Eleftheria terrae: one gene and its partner. The protein of the gene in region 2 interacts with the protein of the main gene of each other region in a pairwise test. Links are inferred from orthologs where the notes say so. Each region holds a gene or a part of one and is shown on either strand. Other genes may lie near its edges.

Region 1 (10,266 bases), 1.3 Mb from region 2 along the record:
CTGGTTGCGGCTCATGCCGGGCTTGACCGCCGCCGCCATCTCTCGCGTGACGACATTGCCCTGCACGACTTCGATGCGGTAGGGCGTCACCAGGCCCAGCACGCTGTCGCTGGTCTGCATGGAGCTGCAGGCGCCCAGCGCAGCCAGCACGGCGGCGGTGGCGAGCAGGCCGACGATACGGCCACGGGGGATGATGAGGGACATAGGGATATGGGGACGGCGTGCCGGGAGGCAGGCCCAACCTCGATATGATTCGATGATTCTACCGGCAGGGCTGGCTGGCCACGGCCGTCCCTGCACTGGCGCACGGAGCCGCCCCCATGACCAATGTTGATGAATTGAAAAGCAGCGGCCTGAAGGCCACCTTGCCCCGCCTCAAGATCCTTGAGGTGTTCCAGGCCGGCAAACAGCGGCACATGACTGCTGAAGATGTGTACAAAGCGCTGCTCTCGGAGGGGTCGGACATTGGCCTGGCGACGGTGTACCGCGTGCTGATGCAGTTCGAGCAGGCCGGCCTGCTGTCGCGCAACCATTTCGAGGCCGGCAAGGCGGTGTTCGAGCTGAACGAGGGCAAGCACCACGACCACCTGGTGTGCGTCGTCTGCGGCCGGGTCGAGGAGTTCTACGACGCCGAGATCGAGAGGCGCCAGCAGGAGATCGCCAAGGAGCGCGGCTACGAGTTGCAGGACCACTCGCTGGCGCTCTACGTTGTCTGCGGCCGCGAAGGCTGCCGCACGCATGCCGGCGGCGAGCGCTGAGCCGCGCCTGGCCGGGCCGCTGCAGGCCCGGTCGCCCTGGGGGCTCCCTATTCGCCGCGCAGCATCGCCTGCTGGTGGCGCTCGATGAATTCCTTGTAGGTGTCGATGCCACGCAGCTGCAGGATGCTGTTGCGCACCGCGGCCTCGACCAGCACGGCCAGGTTGCGGCCGGCATCCACCGCGATCACCACCTTGCGCACCGGCACGCCGAGGATGTCCTCGTAGAGCGGTTCGTAGGGCAGGCGTTCGAAGTCCCGCTCCATGGTTTCCTTGCGCACCAGGTGGACGATGAGCTTGAGCCGCATCTTGCGGCGCACCGCCGTCTCGCCGAAGATCGCCTTGATGTCCAGCAGGCCGATGCCGCGCACTTCGAGCAGGTTGAGCAGCAGCTCGGGGCAGCGCCCTTCGATCGCGCTCTGCGAGACGCGGTAGAGGTCCACCGCATCGTCGGCCACCAGGCCGTTGCCGCGTGAGATCAGCTCAAGGCCGAGTTCGCTCTTGCCGAGGCCGGATTCTCCGGTCAGCAGCACGCCCAGGCCCAGGATGTCCATGAACACGCCATGACGGGTGGTGCGTTCGGCGAAATGCAGCGACAGGTAGCTGCGCAGCACGTCGATCACGAAGCCGGCGGATTCTTCGGTCACGAACAGCGGGATCTCGGCGCGCTCGCACATCGCCACCAGCTGGTCCGGCGGCGTCTGCCCGTCGGCCACCACCAGCACCGGCGGCTCCAGCGTCACGATGCGGGAGATGCGCCGCGCCTGGTCTTCCGGATTGGGAATCGACAGGTACTCGACCTCGCGCCGCCCGACGATCTGAACGCGGTACGGGTGGATGTAGTTCAGGTAGCCCACCAGGTCGGCGGCCGACTGCGCATCGCGCACGGCCACCTCGTCGAAGCGGCGCTCCGGATGGGCGTGCCCAGCGATCCAGTGCCACTTCAGGGTGGCACGCTGGGCTTCGAACAGCGCCTCGGCGCTGATGACGGTCGGTTTCAAGCGGCGCGCGCGGGTGAGGGGAAGAGGAAAGGGCTCAGGCCACCGACTTCAGCGGTTCCCAGCTCGAAATCAGTTCGTGCACCTTGGCCGCGTCGGGCTCGGACTTCAGCCGCTCGCGCAATTCGCGGTCGGACAGCAGTTCGGCGATCTCGGACAGGATCTCCAGGTGGCGCTGCGTTGCCGCTTCCGGCACGAGCAGGAAGATCAGCAGCATCACCGGCTGGTCGTCCGGTGCATCGAAGGGAATCGCATGCTGCACGCGCAGCACCGCCGCCTGCGGATTCTTCAGGCCCTTGATACGACCGTGCGGAATCGCCACGCCATGGCCCAGCCCGGTGGAGCCCAGGCGTTCCCGCGCGAACAGGTTGTCCGTCACCACCGCGCGTGCGATGGCCTGCTGGTTCTCAAACAGCAAGCCAGCTTGCTCGAAAGCCCGCTTCTTGCTGGTGGCGTCCACGTTCACCAGCACGTTGGTGGCGGGAAGGATGGCGGCGAGACGGTTCATCTGGATCGCGACGCAAAGGCTTCAGCCGGTGTTGGCCTGGGCTTGCGCGAGTGCGGTGACAAAGCGTTGCATTAAAGGGGGTGCAAAGCGGCCCACTCAGGGTAGAGGAGCTGCCTCGCGGCATGGATCGGATTGTGCTCCGCTTGTTGCGACGCAGCAAGCAGAAGTCCCATTTCGTGTTGCAAAGTGAAAGCGGCCCTGAGGGGCCGCTCATTCCTTTCAGGTTATGCGACAAGCTTACGTGGGGCTTTCAGTGGCCGCGCCATCCATTCTTTTGGGCGACTCGTGATGGTGGTCTTGGACCCGGCCCTTGTGCTTGACCACTTGGCGGTCGAGCTTGTCCATCAATTGATCGATCGCGGCGTAGAGGTCTTCGTGAGCAGTTTCACAAAAGATGTCCTTGCCTTTGACGTGAAGGTTGACTTCGGCCTTCTGGCGACGTTCCTTCTCCTTCAGCTTTTCAACGCTCAGTAACACGTTGATATCCACCACCTGATCGAAATGCCGGGTAACCCGGTCTAGCTTTGTGAGTACGTACTCTCGCAGCGCAGGCGTGACTTCCAGGTGATGGCCGCTGATCGTCAGATTCATAAGTCCTCCTTTCCGAAGGGTTTGGGGATGCTCTTATGAGGCAGGTGAAAGCGACGCGTCGTTCAAACCAGTGTGCCGCCCTCCTGCCTGTGTGACAAGACAGTGGCGGGAATACCCGAAAAGGGCTTGTGCCTCCTCAACAAACGATGCGATCTACGCCATGATGCGCAATGATCGGCGAAGCGCATCGCTTGACTTTTCTTTGGCGCTGGCCTCAGATCGTTTCAAAGTTTTTCGGCCATGTCGCTTGCTACCGGCTTGGCGACAGGCCGGGACGGCAGCGGCCGGCCCGGGTGTTGCGGCCGTGGCAGCAGCCGGGTTGAGATGCGGCCCGCCTCAACGCGGCGGAGGCAGCTTCTGCAGTCCTTCTGCGCTGGCCCGTGCCACCGTTTCGAGCACATCGGTGAGGGCTTGTGCCTGAGCTTGCGGCGTGTCGGCGGTGGCTGGCTGCTGCAGGCGCTGGTCGAGCAACTGCACGCCGCGCGACGCGGTCAGCGCCCACGCCGCTGACACGCGGGCATGCGTCTGCAAGCTGCGCTGGGCCCGCGAGAAGTCCAGCGGTGTGAGCTCCACCTGCAGGATCAGGTCGGCCACCCGGTCGCTGCAACTGCCTTCGCAAACGATCCAGCCGGGCAGGGCCTGGCGCAGTGCCGATGCGAACTCGCGGGTGACACCGACCTCGATGCGTTCGGCCCAGTAGGCTTGCGGCCACTCGTCCAGCGTGCTGGCGTCGGCGCGGTAGCGCACCTTGCGGGTCAGCAGGTATTCCGGAATCGCCACCCGGCGCACCGCCAGCACGCGTGGTGTTGCCGTGCCACCGCTGGCGGTCGGTGGTGCGACCTCGGCCGCCGGCAGGGTCAGCAGGGTGGGATCCGGCTTGCTGGCCGCGCAGCCGGTGAGCAGCGCCGCCCACAGCGGCAGGAGGCCAAGCGGCCGGGCGAGCGGGCGGCGAGCCGGCGCGCGCAGGTGGGAAAGCAGGGGCAGTCTCATGGGCGGTCGGCGCCGAAGATCACGGCGTTGGGTTTCTCTTCGAGCAGTTCGCTCCACTCCCGCAGGCCGCGGGCGGCCTGCGACAGGTCGCGGACGGCGGAGTCCAGATCGGCTCGCAGCGGGGCGCCGGGGGCGGTCAGTTCGGCCACCCGGTCCATCGCGAGGCGCGCCGATTCGGCAGCCGAGCGGGCGCCGCGCAGGGTTTCCTGCACGTCGGGCCGCAGTGCCAGCAGGCTGTCGCGGGTGGTGTCCGACAGCCGGGTCACCGACGCCAAGGTGGCTGCTGCCTGGCCTTGCAGGTCTCCGAGCGCCGAGGAAGCCACCGACAGGGTCCGGCGCGCCTCGCCTGCGGTATCGGCCAGCTCGCGTGCCGACAGCTCCAGCGTGGCGCGGGTGCTGTCCAGCGTCGCCTGCACCGCGTGCAGCGTGTTGCGCAAGTCCTGCACGGTCTCGCGCAGCGGCAGCTCGGCCACCTGGTCCACCAGCGCACCGAAACGGTCGGCCACGGCCGGAATCTCGGGGTCGCGGGTGCCGCCCTGCAGCGTCGCGGGGGTGTTCGGCAGGAAATCGAGGTCGATCAGCTTCTGGCCGGTGACGAAACTCTGGGCGATCAGCCGCGCCTTGAGGCCGCGCTTGACCAGCACCGGCAGGTCGAGGCCGGCGTTGGCCTGGACGTTGTCGAGCCGGACCGAGCTCTCGCGCAGGCTGATGCGCACCGGGATGCGCGCATCGAGCGATTTCTCGTCCACCTCGATGCCGATGGACTCGACCTGCCCGACGGGCACGCCGCGGAAGGTGACGGGCGCCCCGACATACAGGCCCTTCACGCTGCCCTGGAAGTGCACCACCGCATAGACCTGTTGCTGGAACAGGCTGGCGCCGCTGAGCCAGACGATGGTGACGACGATCAGCGCGAGGGCACCGATGACAAAGCTGCCGACGAGCAGGGCGTGACGTTTCATGGGGTGGCGGGTGCGGGATGGGGCCGGGGCGCTGCGCTTTCCGGCTCTTCTCGGCGCAGGAAGGCCCGCACCGTCGGATGCTGCGCATGATCGCGCAATTCGCGCGGGCTGCCGTGACCGATCGGCTGCTTGCTGTCCGCGTCCAGGAAGATGCCGTCGTCGGCGATCGCCAGCAGGCTTGGCAGCTCGTGGCTGACGATGAGCACCGCGGCGCCGGTGCGATCGCGCACATCGAGGATCAGGTCGTCCAGCCGCTTGGAGCTGATGGGGTCGAGGCCGGCCGAGGGTTCGTCGAGGAACAGCAGCGGTGCCTCGGCCACGATGGCCCGCGCCAGGCCGGCGCGCTTCTTCATGCCGCCGCTGATGTCCGCCGGGTAGTAGCCGGTGAAGGCCTCCAGGCCGACCCACGCCAGCACCTCGCGGGCGCGCTGCTCGCGCGCGGCAGCGTCGAGCGAGCTGTGCTGCTCCAGCGGCAGGCAGACGTTCTCGAGCAGGGTCATCGACGACCACAACGCCGCGCTCTGGAACAGCATGCCGAAGCCCGAGCGCAGGCGGGTGCGGGTCTTCTCGTCGCTGGCCCAGTAGTCGACGCCGTTGTACTCGATGTGCCCGCCGGCCGGCGGCAGCAGCCCGATCAGGTGGCGCAGCAGGGTGCTCTTGCCGCAGCCGCTGCCGCCCATCACCGCGAAGATGGTGCCCTTGTCCACCGAGAAGCTGATACCGCGCTGGATCAGCCGCTCGCCGAAGCGCATCTCGAGGTCGCGCACCTGCAGCAAGGCCATCTCAGACACCCAGCGCATTCGCGCAGACCGCGAACACCGCATCGAGCGTGATGATGCCGACGATGCTGACCACCACCGCCTGCGTCGTGGCCGCGCCCACGCCGGCGGCGTTGCGCTGGGAGAACAGGCCGTAGTAGCAGCCGGTGATGGCGATCAGCGCCCCGAACACCAGCGACTTGGAGAAACCGAGGCCGAGATGGGCCCAGCTCAGTGCCTCGAAGCTGCGATCCATGTAGGCCGTGGGGGCCAGCTCCAGCATGCCGACGCCGACCAGCATGCCGCCGATCAGGCCGGTGACGCAGCCATACACATAGAGCAGCGGCATCATCAGCAGCAAGGCCAGCACGCGCGGCAGCACGAGATAGTCGACCGCGTGCAGGCCGAGCACCTCGAGGGCATCCACCTCTTCGTTGGTTTGCATGGTTGCCAGCTCGGCAGCAAATGCCGCGCCCGTGCGGCCGGCCATCACGACGGCGGTGATCACCGCCGCCATCTCGCGCGCCACGGCAATGCCGACCAGGTCGGCCACGAAGATGCCGGCGCCGAACTTCACCAGCTGCACCGCGCCGACGAAGGCGAGGATGGCGCCGACCAGCACGTTGACCACCGTGACGATGGGCAGCGCGCGAGCGCTGCTGTCGGCCGTGACCCGCACCAGGTCACGCATTCGGAAGTGCCAGACGCCGCGCAAGGCGGCGCCGGCGGACAGCAGCACCGCCCCCAGGAAGGTGACCGGGCGGACAGGAAGCAGGATGGCCAGGCGCATGGTGCGGACATTGTGGCGGCTTTCGGTGCTACAGGATGTGAAGTGCGCCGCCGTCCGCGGGCAAGGCACGAGCCCGGCAGGGCTTACCGGGCGTGGCTGGCAGCGCCGGCGGCGCGGCTGGCACACTGGCAGGTCTGTGCGCCGGCCGGTGGCCGGCCTTTATTGACGCAAGATGGAGCTGCATCGATGACCACCCGCCTGTCGGTCCAGAAGGAAAAACTCAAGTTCGTGCTGCTCGAGGGCATCCATGCTTCCGCGGTCGAGGCGCTGCGGTCCGACGGCTACTCCCAGGTCCACACCCATGCCAAGGCCCTCGCCGGCGCGGCCCTGCTGGAGGCGATCGCCGATGCCCACTTCGTCGGCATCCGCTCCCGCACCCAGCTGACGGAGGAGGTGCTGGCCCAGGCCCCCAAGCTGGCTGCCATCGGCGCCTTCTGCATCGGCACCAACCAGATCGACCTCGCCGCTGCGGCGCGGCGCGGCATTCCGGTCTTCAATGCGCCATTTTCCAACACCCGCAGCGTGGCCGAGCTGGTGCTGGCCGAGATCGTGATGCTGATGCGCGGCATTCCGGAGAAGAACGCCATCCTGCACCGCGGCGGCTGGGTCAAGAGCGCGGCCAACTCGTACGAGGTGCGCGGCAAGACGCTCGGCATCATCGGTTACGGCCACATCGGCACCCAGATCGGCGTGCTGGCGGAGCACCTGGGCATGCGGGTGGTTTTCCACGACATCGAGGCCAAGCTGCCGCTGGGCAATGCCCGCCAGCTCGGCACGCTGGACGAGCTGCTGCAGGTGTCCGACGCGGTCAGCCTGCATGTGCCGGAGACCCCGTCGACCCAGAACATGATCGGTGCGGCGCAGCTGGCCCGCATGAAGGCGGGCAGCTGCCTGATCAATGCCTCGCGCGGAACGGTGGTGGACATCGACGCGCTGGTCGAGGCGCTCGATCGTGGCCACCTGCTGGGCGCGGCGATCGACGTCTTCCCGGTGGAGCCGCAGGGCAACGACGCCGCCTTCGTCTCGCCGCTGACCCGCTTCGAAAACGTGCTGCTCACCCCTCACATCGGCGGCTCCACGCTGGAGGCGCAGGAGAGCATCGGCCGGGAAGTGGCGGCCAAGCTGATCCGCTACAGCAACAATGGCTCGACCGTCTCGGCCGTCAACTTCCCCGAGGTGTCGCTGCCCGAGCACACCGGCAAGTGCCGGCTGCTGCATATCCACCACAACATCCCTGGCGTGCTGGCGCGCATCAACGAGCGTTTCTCGCAGTCCGGCATCAACATTGCCGCGCAATACCTGCAGACCAACGAGCATGTGGGCTACGTGGTGGTGGACGTCGACGCGTCGGCCAGCGAGATCGCGCTGGGCCAGCTCTCCTCCATCGAAGGCACCATCCGCTGCCGCATCCTCTACTGACAGGGTGGTATGGCCGTGCATCCGTCGTCGTCGCCTGCCGCGCCAAGGTCGTCCTGGCGCAGCGCCCTGCGCGGGCTGTGGCGCAACCGCTGGCCGCAGTGGCAGCGGCGCCGTGCACTGGCCCGGCCGCTGGCGCTGGCCCTGCTGGTTTGCGTGGGAGCCTGGGTCTTCCTGGAGCTGGCCGATGCGGTGCGCGAAGGTGAGGAGATGGCGCTCGACCGCGTCCTGCTGCTCGCCTTGCGCAACCCTGACGACCTGAGCGACCCGCTCGGGCCACGCTGGTTCGAACGGGTGATGACCGACCTCACGGCGCTTGGCGGCGGCACCGTGCTGACCGTGCTGACCCTGGCCACCCTGGGCTACCTGCTCCTGCTGCGCAAGTGGGGCACCGCGCTGATGGTGGCCTGCTCGGTGGGCGGCGGCGCGCTGGCCAGCGAGCTGCTGAAGCTGCTGATCGAGCGGCCGCGGCCCGACCTGGTGCCGCATGGGGTGCAGGTGCTCACCCTCAGTTTCCCCAGCGGCCACGCGACGATGTCGGCCTCGGTCTACCTGACCCTGGGGGTGCTGCTGGCCAGCCTGCAGGGCAGTCGGCGTGCGGCCGTCTACCTGCTGCTGGTGGCCGGGCTGCTGACGCTGGCCATCGGCATCAGCCGGGTCTACCTTGGGGTGCACTGGCCCAGCGACGTGCTGGCCGGCTGGTCGCTCGGCGCCGCCTGGGCACTGCTGTGCCTGATGGTCTCGCTGTGGTTGCGCGACCGCAGCGGACAGGCGCTACCGGCCTTGCGCGAGGAGGCCTGAGGCCCGGCCGGCATGGTCGGTGCTTGTCGTGACGGCGGGCGCCGAAAACGGCCGGAATGAGCGGTTCGGGCGGCTTTCGATGGCCCGATTTGGCGTAAATGCGCGTCACACTGGAAAATTGCGGTTTGATCCCCATTTATCCAGGTCACCTTGGAGGCATCCCATCCATGACCAAGACCGTCACCACCCGCATCAACGACGACGGCCTGCGCTACCGTTCGAAAACCGTCGGCTCCCCGTTCGCAAGCAAGGCCAACACCCGCTCGTGCTTCAAGTGCGGCAAGCACCGCACGCCGGACCAACTGCAGTCGAAGAAGCTGCTGGGCAAGACCGAGATGGTCTGCAAGCCGTCCTGCAAGGAGCTTGCAGAGGCGCTCGGCGAATGAGGCGTTGGCGCCGCCCATGAAGCCAGCGCTGCGCCTGCTCCGGTATGCCTGGGCCGCGCCGGCCAGCGCGGTCGGGCTGCTGCTGGCGCTGCCGCTGCTGGCCCGGGGCGCACGGGCGGCCCCCGTGCAAGGCGTGCTCGAGATTGCCGGCGGCCCCCTGGCGGCCTGGCAACGGCGACTGCCGGCCGCCTGCCGCTTTGCCGCCATCACCTTCGGCCATGTCGTGATTGGCCTGGATCACCGGACACTGGCCGCCTGCCGCGAGCACGAGCAGGTGCACGTGCGGCAATACGAGCGGCTGGGGCCGCTGTTCTTCCCGCTCTACCTCGGCTCCAGCCTGTGGCAGGCCGCGCGGGGCCGCGACCCCTACCTCGACAACTGTTTCGAGTGCGAAGCGTACGCGCACTCCGATCCGAGGACGGTGCGCCACTGAGTCCTGCCGCGGCTGGCCGCCCTGCAGCGCAGCCCGCACCCCCGGAGGCTGTTTCCCCCTGCATGCGACGCAAGGCGCCGCGGGCCGCGCCTGGGCGCTTGCTGCCAACGCAGCCTGCGGCGTGAAGATGTCACGCGATCGGCCGCCGAGGTGGGATGGGTGTGCAGGAGCACACGCATAGACGCCCGCGGCGGTCGCCCTGCATCTCAAGTAGTGGCGACCCGGGCCGAAAACCCCGAGGCCGGGGCGTCGTTTGCGTCCCTCATGCCTTCCTTGGCCGAGCCATGCCGTCCTGCTCCTTCCGCCCGTCCTTCACCCCCAGCTTGCTGGCCGCTGCCGCCTGGCTGCTCCTCGTTCCTGCACGGGCGGAGGAACTGCATGCCGCGCTGCAGCCGTCGCTGGACAATGTCGAGGCCTTGAGCACCCTCGAGAAACTGGTCACCCTGGAGGTCGAGTCGGCCTCGAAGTACGCGCAGAACACGCTCGATGCGCCTGCCCAGGTGATGGTGATCCGCAACGAGGAGATCCGCGCCAAGGGCTACCACACGCTGGCCGACATCCTGCAGGCGGTGCCGGGGCTGTACGTGACCAGTGACCGCGGCTTCCTGGCCCTGGGCGTGCGCGGCCTCAACCTGCCCGGCGACTACAACGTGCGCACCCTGACGCTGATCGACGGCTACCGGGTGAACGACGTGCTGTACGACCAGGCGCTGCCGGAATACGAGCAGCCGGTGGTCGCGCAATGGGTCAAGCAGCTCGAATTCATCGCGGGGCCCTCGTCGTCGCTCTACGGCGGCAATGCCCTCTTTGGGACCGCCAGCGTGGTCACCCTGGACGGTGCCGATGCGCCTGGCCTGAAGGTGGAGACCACCGTCGGC
Region 2 (10,630 bases):
GCCCGCGCTGACTTCGAGCGTTGTCTGCAAGAGGCACAGGAGACGCTGACGCTTCTGGAGCACCTATGGCTTGAATGCGCAATTCCGGAGATTGTCGCCGCCACCCGCTCCTTGCGGTCGTCGACGCGCTTGCTGGGCATCTGCCGCACCTGGCTTGACTTCCGTAGGAACGACGCTGAGCCGGCGATCCGTGATCGAGAGCACCGCTTGTCGCTCGAAGCCGCGCAACGTTGCGGCGATAGGGTAGCGTTGTTCTTCGACACCGGCATGCAGGAGTGGCTCAACGCTCTCAACGTCGCACATGAATGCTCCCAGGTTGAATCGGTTTGGTTGCGTGAGGTGCGGCTACGGCTGACGCCGGCCGTGGTCCATGCGGCCCTGCAGTTCTTTGAGCAACCGTACAGGGTTGCGGCCGTCGCCGCGACCCAGGAGGAGGACGGCGGGCGCTTTGTCTGGTTATTGGACTCGCCGGCTTCTCCCCTGTACCAGGAGCCACATCAATCTCGCCTATTGGAGTTGCTGGAGCGATCCACAACAGTGGAGGACCGGGCCGCCGCCCGAATCATTGCGGACAATGCGTTCGACTACCTGCGGTTGACCAACGCTGTCTTCCGCGGCGGAACCAACATGGTGAAGTTGGCGGCATTCGCCCGGGAGCGGCCCGCGTTGTTTCGAGCTGCATGGGCGGCCACCATCAGCGTCGAGCCGCAGTTCCGCGCCGTGCATTCGCTGATGCACCTTCGGCAGCGTCTGCTCCGCGCAGGGGTCGATGCTGCCCTGCTGAGGGAGCCGGATTGGCTGAGGGTAGCGGAGAACGGCGCTGCGCAACTTCGAACGGATGACACCGACGGTAATGCCGGGCACACCGACGATTTTGCGGAGCCGTCGCGGGGAGAGGGCAACGGTGACGACGTTGCGAAGTCGCGCGCTTGCGTACAGGATGCATGTGTCAACGTTGGTGGCGGCAAGCTACTCGTGGACCAGCTTTCGCAACAAAGCTCTCCGGGACATTCGCACGATGATTGAGAAGGGTTATGCTTTGCGAGCCTATCTGGCAAGCGGCGTGATTGACGAGACGAATTATGGTTGCTAGGTGAAATTTTGAAGAAGACCGCTTTGATTGCCGGCGCGATTGGCGCTGCATTAGTGATACCGATCGTTCTTTGGGTGATTTTTGCCGTCGTTGTTTTCTCAGAGGAAAATTATTACCCGGAGAAAAATTCGTTTGCCTATTTCATGGGACTATCATCTTTTATAAGAGGTGCACCTGATGATGGTTGTCTCGACAAGGCTACGTTTTTTGGGACGGCAGGAGATGGGAATAAGCCCGCTTCTTCTGAACTGTCCTGCATAATCCCGCCCGGAAAGGAAGAATTGTTTTGGGCAAAATATGTTAGGTATATTGAAAAGCAAAACGCTTCTTCCCGTGATGAAGTGGCCGCCAACCTGTATGTCGGCTTCTATGTTCCGGGGGCGGAAGTTGTGAAGGCGAAAAAGCTGCTGATCGATTCGCACGATGAAGGATATCTGATATTGCTTGGCGACGCGGCAAAAAAGAGCTTTTGGATCAAACTGGTTCATTATGACTGAACAGAATTGCATGATGGGGGATCGTGGGAGACCTGGGACATGACAACGAGAGCTGATATTTTCTCTAAACAGCCGGGGGGAGAGTCCCGGCTGGCATACACATGCAATTTGGGTTGGCTTGATTTAGGGCACATGAATCCGAGCGGGCCGGCAGAGCTGTGGAGGAATATGCTTGCAGGTGGGGATGACGCCTACATCATTGATGCCGTCAAGATCAACCCAAGTGCCGCTTTAGCTTTGGCCGCACCCCGCGCAGTTCTATCGAAATTGAACGTGCCGTCTGAGCTGATTGAGAAAAATCGGAAATTTATTACTTTTAGAGACGGCGCAAGAGGCTTTAAGCTTGAATACAAGCAAAGCATGCACAAGAAATTTGGGCCTCGCCGATTTTCAAGAAGCGCGGGAGGTGCCTACCTAATTCGCCAAGGATTGACCTTGGAGCAAAAAAAGTCAGTCGCCTTGGCTATTTACATGGAGGTCAGCCATGGTTTCGAAAGAATGCAGGGTAGCTTCCCTCAAAGTATATTAACTGGCGATAGTAGTTACAGTCAGGAAGATTTAATATCTAATCTGGTGGGATTTCATATTGCAATCGGCACAATCAGCAGGGAAAGTGCGTTGATCGCATCACGTGTGGTCACCGAACAACTCGCCGCGCAGATATGGGACAGGGAGGGTGCTGTTGGCAAGATGAAGAACCTCGAGTTCAAGCCGATGTTCGCAAAAAGCACGGTGAATGCTGCCAGCTTTGTTTCAGTGGACGAGTGCTTGGATCAGCCAAAGATTCCACCTCCCTTTTTGTATAGCGTTAAGCCTGCTCAGAAGGGTGCGCTTTTCATGGACTATCCGCAATTCTGAGCATTGCGTCTGTGGCGTCGGCAGTTGGCTGCTACTCGCGCCCGGCCCGGCTTAACGCGTGCTGTCCCGGTGAGTCAATGACGGCCCGAAGCAGTGGTGCGACGCTTGAAGCGTTGCGCCGGTTTCCGCTATAGCACCGGTTATAACGGACACGAGCCGACGTCGGCTGCCGGCACGCGCGATCGGTGCATCGTAGCGGTACAGATCAAGACGCACCGGTGTTCTTCCGCGGAGAGGCGGCCGATCCGAAGCCCGCAGCGGTCAAGGAGGACGCGGCTCGCTACACCAAGACCCTGGAAAACCGCTCTACTCGACCCTCGCGTAAGTCCGCGTCAGCAAAGCACTTCTGCGTAGGCCAACCGGAAAAAGTCGCCCTACTTTTTAGAGAAGAGAGAGGAAAGGAGAGTCGAAACGAGCCAAAAACGGCAGGGCAGGGTGCAGGCGTGGCCTACGCAGAATGCCCCCGAACCCCGCGCCGTTGCGGGATTCGCCCAAAGCAAAACGCCCAACGGAGAACCGTTGGGCGTTGTGTTCTGGTGCACGAAAAGAGGGCCAAGGCAAACCTTCCTCTCAAGCTCCTGCGGGGGGGCGGCCGATTCGCCAGTTGCCTGTGTTCGACTGCAGGAGAAAAATGATGAACACCGGTTTGAAGGTCGATCTGCAGACTCGGTGAGGGTCGTGGCGGGACGCTTCGTCTTGACGATCGATCAAGATGTCTTTAAGGCACGAACCGGTAGCCAATGCCTGTCTCCGTGACGAGGTGACGGGGTGCGGCCGGGTCGACTTCGACCTTCTTTCGCAGCTGGCCCATGTAGACACGGAGGTAATGGGTATCCCTGACGTGGCTAGGCCCCCAAACTGACTTCAGCAGCTGGTGGTGCGTCAAGACACAGTGCGGATGCCCAGCCAGATGCGTGAGCAGGCGGTATTCGATTGGGGTGAGGTGCAGGTTCTCTCCGGCCCGCGCCACAGTTCGGCGCGCCAGATCGATCTTGACGTCCGCGAACTCGATGGTCGCGCCGTTGTCGCGCCCGGCGGTGGCGCGGCGGCGCAGGTGCGCGCGGACACGCGCCAGCAACTCGCCGACCCCAAAGGGCTTGACCAAGTAGTCGTCCGCCCCTGCGTCCAGGGCGGCGATCTTGTCGCCTTCATCGGTGCGGGCTGACAGGACCAGCACCGGAGTATCCGACCACCCTCGCAGGTCACGGATCAGCTCCACGCCGTCGCCGTCAGGCAGACCAAGGTCAAGCACAATCATCTCCGGCCTGCGCGAGCCCGCCTCGATCAGCCCCCGTTGTACGCCGTCGGCTTGGTAGACCTCGAAGCCCTCCCGCTCAAGGGAAAGGCAGACGAACCGGCGGATCTCGGTCTCGTCCTCAACCACCAGCACACGGGGTGTTGGCTCGCTCATGCATCGTCTCCTAACCTGTTTCCCCTTCAGCCGTCTCCATCTGAGGCGGCTCGCCGCGCGGCAACTCGACGGTGAATCGCGCGCCGCGGCCCGCCCGTGTCTGGCCGCTGATGGTGCCGCCATGGGCCTCGACGATCGCGCGACAAATCGCCAGCCCCAACCCAACGCCGGGCGTCGCGCTTTCTTTGCGCCCTCGCTCGAACATCTGGAACATCGATTCCTCCCGGTGCCGGGGCAATCCCGGCCCGTGATCGTCCACCATCATTCTGACGCGATGGCTGTCCACGTCGGCGCCAATCTCAATCGGACTCCCGTCAGGCGTGTACTTCACGGCGTTCTCGAGCAAATTGCATAGCACGCGCTCGAACAGGCTGGCGTCCAGGTGCAGCAGGGGCAGGTCGTCTGGCAGCACCACCCGCACCCGTCCTGGCTCCAGCGTGCCGGCCATGGCCTTCAGGGAACTGCCGATCACCTCTTCGAGTGGCACCCACTGCCGGTTAAGAATGACCGTGCCGGACTGCAGTCGTGCCATATCCAGCAGGTTGTTCACCAGCGAGTTCATGCGCAGCGCCGCCTGGCGCATGGCTTCGGCGAGCTCGGCTTGCCGGCCTTGCGGCGGCGGTTGCGTCATCGCGAGGGAATCGGCCATACCCACCAGCGCGGCCAGCGGCGTGCGCAGATCGTGCGAGATCGCCGACAGGAGTGAGTTGCGAAGCCGCTCCGACTCCATCTGCACGGTGGTGGCCTGCGCGACCTCCACATAGTGAATGCGCTCCAGCGACATGGCCAGGAGCGAAGCGCAGGTGTCGAGCAGGCGACGCTGTTCCGGGCCCGCCGGGCGCGCCGGATGGCGTGGTTCTATCGCGAGTACTCCGCGCATGCGCATCGGTGCCTTCAACGGCAGGTACAGGATCGGTGCAGCTGGAAGCGTGTGGGTGCCGTATCCCGCCGCCTCGGCATGGTTGAAGGCCCACTGCGCAATGCTGGGATCCACGTTGGCCGGCAGGTCCGCCGCCGGGACGGGGGCGCCAATCCTGTCCTCTGGGTCGGCCACCATGACTGCGACACGTGCGCCGAACTCCGACTGCAAGAATCTCGCAGCGATCTCTGCCACCTGCTCAGTCATCAGCGCAGCGGACAAGTCGCGCGACAGCTCGTACAGTGCCCGCACGCGCTCTTCACGCAGGTTGGCCACCTGGGCCTGGAACTTCAGGCCAGCCGTGAGCTGCGCGATGACCAACGCGACGGCCAGCATCACGGCGAATGTGAGCAGGTACTGCGCGTCGTGGACACTGAAGGTGAAGCGCGGCGGGACGTAGAAAAAGTCAAATGCGGCGACGCTGAGGAAGGCGGCCATCACCGCCGGCCCCCGGCCGAAGCGCACTGCCACAAACACCTCGGCCAGCAGGAAGATCATGACGATATTGGCCAAGTCCAACACTGAATGCAGCGGCGCGGCCAGCAACGCGACGGCCGCGCAGACGACAGCGCTCCAGGCATATGGCGGCCAGACGTTCTGCTTGGGCAGCGTTTCTCCCTGCATCGTTGGCCCGGTTCCGAATGGCTGCGGCTTGCCCCCTGGGCCCGCCGGCAGCGCGATCTGGATCACGTCCAGATCGCGGCCCATCGCCCCGACCGCCCCCGCCAGCGTGGTGCGCCACGGAGGCACCCAGCGACCCGTGTCGCGGCCGAGCACGACGCGCGACAGGTTGTGCTCATGTGCGTACTTCACGATCACGGACGCTAGCGAGCCGCCGGCCAGCGTGGCGGTGGACGCGCCAGCGTCTTGCGCCAGCTTCAGAACGCGCAGAATGCGCTGGCGCGCCATGTCGGGCAGGCGCTGTAGCTTCGGCGTTTCGACGTAAACACAGTGCCAGGGCACGCCGAGCTGCGCTGCCATCCGGGCGGTGGCACGCACCAGCTTCTCGGAGCGTTCATCCGGGCCGATGCCCAGCAGCAGCGACTCGCGCGTCTGCCACACCGGCGCGACCGCCCGGGTGCGACGGTACTGCAGCATCTCGTCGTCCACCCGATCGGCCGTGCGGCGCAGCGCGAGTTCGCGTAGGGCAATCAGGTTGCCCTTGCGGAAGAAGTTGCGCACCGCCGTGGCGGCCTGCTGTGGCAGGTAGACCTTGCCTTCCCGGAGCCGCTGCAGCAGGTCGTCGGGTGGCAGGTCGACGATCACCACCTCGTCGGCCTCGTCGAACACGCGGTCGGGCACCGTCTCCCAGACGCGGATGCCGGTGATGCCGCTGACCACGTCGTTCAGGCTCTCGAGGTGCTGCACGTTCATCGTCGACCAGACGTCGATACCGGCCTTCAGCAGTTCCTCCACGTCCTGCCAGCGCTTGGGATGGCGGGAGCCAGGCACGTTGGAGTGCGCCAGCTCGTCTAGCAGGAGCAGCCGTGGCTTGCGGGCGAGCGCGCCATCAAGATCGAACTCCTGCAGCGTCTTGTCCCGGTAAGCCACCTCCTTCATCGGGAGCCGATCCAATCCATCAACCAGTGACCGGGTCTCCGCACGGCCATGCGTCTCGACCACGCCGATCGCCACCTCGACCCCCTGCCGGTGCTGTTCACGGGCGCCCAGCAGCATCGCGTAGGTCTTGCCGACGCCCGCGCAGGCGCCGAAAAAGATCTTCAGGCGGCCTCGGCCGGCGTGCGCCGCCTCCTCCTGAATACGCGCGAGCAATTGATCCGGGTCGGGGCGGCTGTCGGTCATGCGGAAGAATTATTTCAGAGCCACCCTGAAGGCCGGACGCACGGCTTCAAGGACGAGCCGTTTGATCAAGGGCGAGATTCAGGGCCAGCACGTTCACACGCACTTCGCCGAGTACGCCCCACAAGCGGCCCTCGGTGTGCCGGGCGATCAGCGACGCCACCACCTCGGGTGCCAGCCCCCGCACCCGGGCCACCCGTGCGGTCTGGTACTGGGCAGCGGCCACGCTGATGTGCGGATCTAGGCCGCTGCCCGAAGCGGTGACGAGGTCCACCGGCACCGGGGCTGTGTTGCCGGGGTCGGCGGCCTTCAGCGCTCCGACCCGCTTCTGCACGCCGTCCACCAGCGCCGGGTTCAGCGGCCCCTGGTTGGAGCCGGTGGAGGCACTGGCGTTGTAGGGCATCGGCGCGGTGGCCGACGGGCGACCCCAGAAGTACTTCGCGTCGGTGAAACTCTGGCCGATCAGCGAGGAGCCCACCGGCTTGCCGTCCCGGACCACCAGGCTGCCTTGGGCCTGCTCGGGAAACGCCAGGCGCGCGATACTGGTCACGGCCAGCGGATAGACGACGCCGGTCATGACCGTCAATACGGCAAACAGGCTCAGGGCGGGACGAAGTTGGCTGGTCATGTCATTGCTCCGGTCAGACGAGGCCCGCGGTGCTGAGCACCCAGTCGATGGCCTTGATCCCGATGAAGGGCACGATCACACCACCCAGCCCGTAGATCAGCAGGTTCCGCCGCAGCAGCGTGGCGGCTCCCAGGGGTCGGTAAGACACGCCCTTCAAGGCCAACGGAATGAGGAAGACGATGATCAGCGCATTGAAGATCACGGCCGACAAGATGGCCGACCGGGGGCTGGCCAGCTGCATCACGTTCAGCGCACCAAGCTGCGGGTAGGTCGCGACAAAGGCCGCCGGGATGATGGCGAAGTACTTCGCGATGTCGTTCGCGATACTGAAGGTTGTGAGCGAGCCGCGTGTCATCAACATCTGTTTGCCGGTCTCGACCACCTCGATCAGCTTGGTGGGATTGCTGTCGAGATCCACCATGTTGCCGGCCTCCTTAGCGGCCTGCGTGCCGGAGTTCATGGCCACCGCCACATCGGCCTGCGCGAGCGCGGGTGCGTCGTTGGTGCCGTCGCCGGTCATCGCAACCAGCCGGCCCTCGGCCTGGTGCTGGCGAATCAGCGCCAGCTTCTGCTCGGGCGTGGCCTCGGCCAGGAAGTCGTCCACGCCGGCCTCGGCGGCGATCGCCGCGGCGGTGAGCCGGTTGTCGCCGGTGACCATGACAGTTTTGATGCCCATGCGGCGCAACTCGGCGAAGCGCTCCTTGATGCCGCCCTTGACGACGTCCTTCAGCTCGATGACGCCCATCACCCGAATGCCGTCCGCCACCACCAGCGGTGTGCTGCCGCGGCGGGACACGTCGTCCACCACGGCCAACACCGGAGCCGGAAAGCGGCCGCCTTGTGCCTCGACGTGGCGGCGGATCGCATCCGCCGCGCCCTTGCGCACCTGGCGCACCTGGGCAGCCTCCGTGTCGCCCGGCTCCGCTCTCGGCAAATCGACCCCGCTCATGCGTGTCTGGGCCGAAAAGTGCACGAAGTGCGCATCCAATGCCTGGATGTCGCGCTCACGCAGGTTGTACTTCTGCTTGGCCAGCACGACGATGCTGCGGCCTTCCGGGGTCTCGTCGGCCAGCGACGCCAGTTGCGCCGCATCGGCCAGTGCGCCCTCCGTCACGCCCGGTGCCGGCAGGAACGCGGACGCATGGCGGTTGCCCAGCGTGATGGTGCCGGTCTTGTCGAGCAGCAACACGTCCACGTCGCCCGCAGCTTCTACCGCGCGGCCGGAGGTGGCGATCACGTTGGCCTGCATCATGCGACTCATGCCGGCGACGCCGATGGCTGACAACAGGCCGGCGATGGTGGTGGGGATCAGGCACACCAGCAGCGCGACCAGCACCGCCACGCTGACCGGCGCGCCTGCCTGCACCATATCGACTGCGAACAGCGAGTACGGCAGCAGCGTGACGGTGACGGCAAGGAACACAAGGGTCAGGGCCACGAGCAGGATGGTCAGCGCGATCTCGTTGGGCGTCTTCTGGCGCTTGGCGTTCTCGACCATCGCGATCATGCGGTCGACAAAGGTTTCGCCGGGGTTGGCCGTCACCCGCATGACGATCCAGTCGGACAGAACGCGCGTGCCGCCAGTGACGGCGGAGAAGTCGCCACCGCTCTCGCGGATCACCGGCGCAGACTCCCCGGTGATGGCACTCTCGTCAACCGAGGCCACGCCTTCGATCACCTCGCCGTCCGCCGGGATGACATCGCCGGCCACCACGAGCACGACGCTTCCCTTCTTCAACTCATTCGATTCGATGGGGTGCCATGGCGCCCCATGGCGCGGCTCGTCCAGCAGCTTGGCCCAAGTTTGCTGCTTCAGGCTGCGCAGCGACGCCGCTTGGGCCTTGCTGCGGCCCTCGGCCATCGCCTCGGCGAAGTTCGCGAAAAGGACAGTGAACCAGAGCCAAAGCGCGATCGCGAGGACAAAGCCGGCCGGCGCATCGCCGTGGCCGCCGAGCGCGTGCAGAAACAGCCCGGTGGTAAAGACGCTGCCAACATAGACGACGAACATCACCGGATTGCGCCATTGCACGCGAGGGTCGAGCTTGGTGAACGATTCGACGATCGCCTGGCGGACCAGCAGCGGGTCGAACAGCGTAAAGGTCTTGCGAGTCATGTGATTCTCCGCGTCCCTATTTCCAAAGCACCAGGTGCTCGATGACGGGACCCAGTGCCAGCGCCGGCACGTAGTTCAGCAGGCCGACAAGCAGCACAGTTCCCACGAGCAGCCCCACGAACAGGGCACCGTGCGTCGGCATCGTGCCGCTGGTGGCCGCCACCCGCTTTTTGGCGGCCAGCCCGCCGGCAATGGCCAGCACCGGCACAATCACGCCGAAGCGGCCAAACCACATGGCGAGGGCCAGCAGGGTGTTGTAGAAGGGCGTGTTGGCGCCGAGGCCACCGAAGGCGCTGCCGTTGTTGTTGCCGGCCGAGGTGAGGGCATACAGGATCTCCGAGAATCCGTGGGCGCCCGGGTTGCCGAGCGTGGCTTGGCCGGCGTCGCTGGTCACGGCGACCGCGGTGCCTGCCAGCACGATCAGCGGCGTGACGAGGATGGCCAGCGAGGCCATCTTCATTTCGTAGGCTTCGATCTTTTTGCCCAGGTACTCGGGCGTGCGACCGATCATCAAGCCGGCAATGAACACAGCCAGGATCGCAAAGGTCAGCATGCCGTACAAGCCCGTTCCGACACCGCCAAACACGACCTCACCCAGCTGCATGTTGATCAGGGGCACCATACCGCCCAGCGGGGTGAACGAGTCGTGCATGCCGTTGACGGCGCCGCAGGAGGCGGCGGTCGTGATGGTGGCAAACAGCGCAGTGTCAGCGATGCCGAAACGGACTTCCTTGCCTTCCATATTGCCGCCGGCCTGCGTGCCGGCGGCTGTCTGGTCGACGCCCAGCGTCGCGAACTGCGGATTGCCCTGCTGCTCGAAGTGGGTGGCGGCGAGGGCGCCAGCGACCCACATCACCGCCATGGCGGCAAACACCGTCCAGCCCTGCCGCCGGTCCTGCACCATGCGCCCGAAGGTGAAGCACAGGGCGGCCGGGATCAGGAAGATGGCCAGCATTTGCGCCAGATTGGACAGCGCCGTCGGGTTCTCGTACGGGTGGGCGGCGTTCGCGTTGAAGAACCCCCCGCCATTGGTCCCTAGCAGCTTGATCGCGACCTGCGAGGCCGCCGGCCCCATCGGCAGGGTCTGCTTGTCCAGGCGATGCACTGCCGTCAACCGCTCGCCGCGGCCGCCCTGGACCGGCTGGCCCGCCGCGTCAAGCTGGGGCGCCTCGTAGCTGTTGGCCTCGATGGTGTGGACTTCCTTGTAGGCCTCGAAGTTCTGCACCACCCCTTGCTGCACCAGGAACAGGGCGAGTACAAAAGACAGGGGCAGCAGGATCCACAGGGTCGCCCGGGTCAAATCGACCCAGG

Evidence for each region.
Region 1: the proteins of N7L95_RS08470 (region 2) and N7L95_RS14170 interact in binary tests that used the Escherichia coli proteins (3 or more experiments, as listed by UniProt). The link is inferred for Eleftheria terrae from one-to-one orthologs.

The regions. Positions count from the first base shown.
Region 1 is NZ_CP106951.1:3,199,689-3,209,954, reverse strand. What follows is about bases 527-3,444. They hold N7L95_RS14170 (PTS sugar transporter subunit IIA), read right to left. Parts: upstream 2,262-3,444; coding sequence 1,791-2,261; downstream 527-1,790. Other genes in these bases: N7L95_RS14160 (PqiC family protein), read right to left, coding at 3,189-3,444; hpf (ribosome hibernation-promoting factor, HPF/YfiA family), read right to left, coding at 2,499-2,852; hprK (HPr(Ser) kinase/phosphatase), read right to left, coding at 806-1,756; fur (ferric iron uptake transcriptional regulator), read left to right, coding at 527-758. In the rest of the region: N7L95_RS14185 (outer membrane protein assembly factor BamE), read right to left, coding at 1-204; more of fur, read left to right, coding at 321-526; more of N7L95_RS14160, read right to left, coding at 3,445-3,842; N7L95_RS14155 (MlaD family protein), read right to left, coding at 3,839-4,804; N7L95_RS14150 (ABC transporter ATP-binding protein), read right to left, coding at 4,801-5,604; N7L95_RS14145 (MlaE family ABC transporter permease), read right to left, coding at 5,588-6,352; serA (phosphoglycerate dehydrogenase), read left to right, coding at 6,539-7,771; N7L95_RS14135 (phosphatase PAP2 family protein), read left to right, coding at 7,781-8,569; N7L95_RS14130 (hypothetical protein), read left to right, coding at 8,737-8,955; N7L95_RS14125 (signal peptide prediction), read left to right, coding at 8,972-9,388; N7L95_RS14120 (TonB-dependent receptor plug domain-containing protein), read left to right, coding at 9,673-10,266. UniProt on the Escherichia coli protein: Seems to have a role in regulating nitrogen assimilation.
Region 2 is NZ_CP106951.1:1,902,294-1,912,923, reverse strand. The notes cover bases 3,670-6,951. They hold N7L95_RS08470 (DUF4118 domain-containing protein), read right to left. Parts: upstream 6,582-6,951; coding sequence 3,870-6,581; downstream 3,670-3,869. Other genes in these bases: kdpC (potassium-transporting ATPase subunit KdpC), read right to left, coding at 6,628-6,951; kdpE (two-component system response regulator KdpE), read right to left, coding at 3,670-3,859. Also shown: N7L95_RS08490 (hypothetical protein), read left to right, coding at 1-1,026; N7L95_RS08485 (hypothetical protein), read left to right, coding at 1,102-1,590; N7L95_RS08480 (hypothetical protein), read left to right, coding at 1,630-2,448; more of kdpE, read right to left, coding at 3,167-3,669; more of kdpC, read right to left, coding at 6,952-7,206; potassium-transporting ATPase subunit KdpB, read right to left, coding at 7,220-9,319; potassium-transporting ATPase subunit KdpA, read right to left, coding at 9,336-10,630. UniProt on the Escherichia coli protein: Member of the two-component regulatory system KdpD/KdpE involved in the regulation of the kdp operon. KdpD may function as a membrane-associated protein kinase that phosphorylates KdpE in response to environmental signals.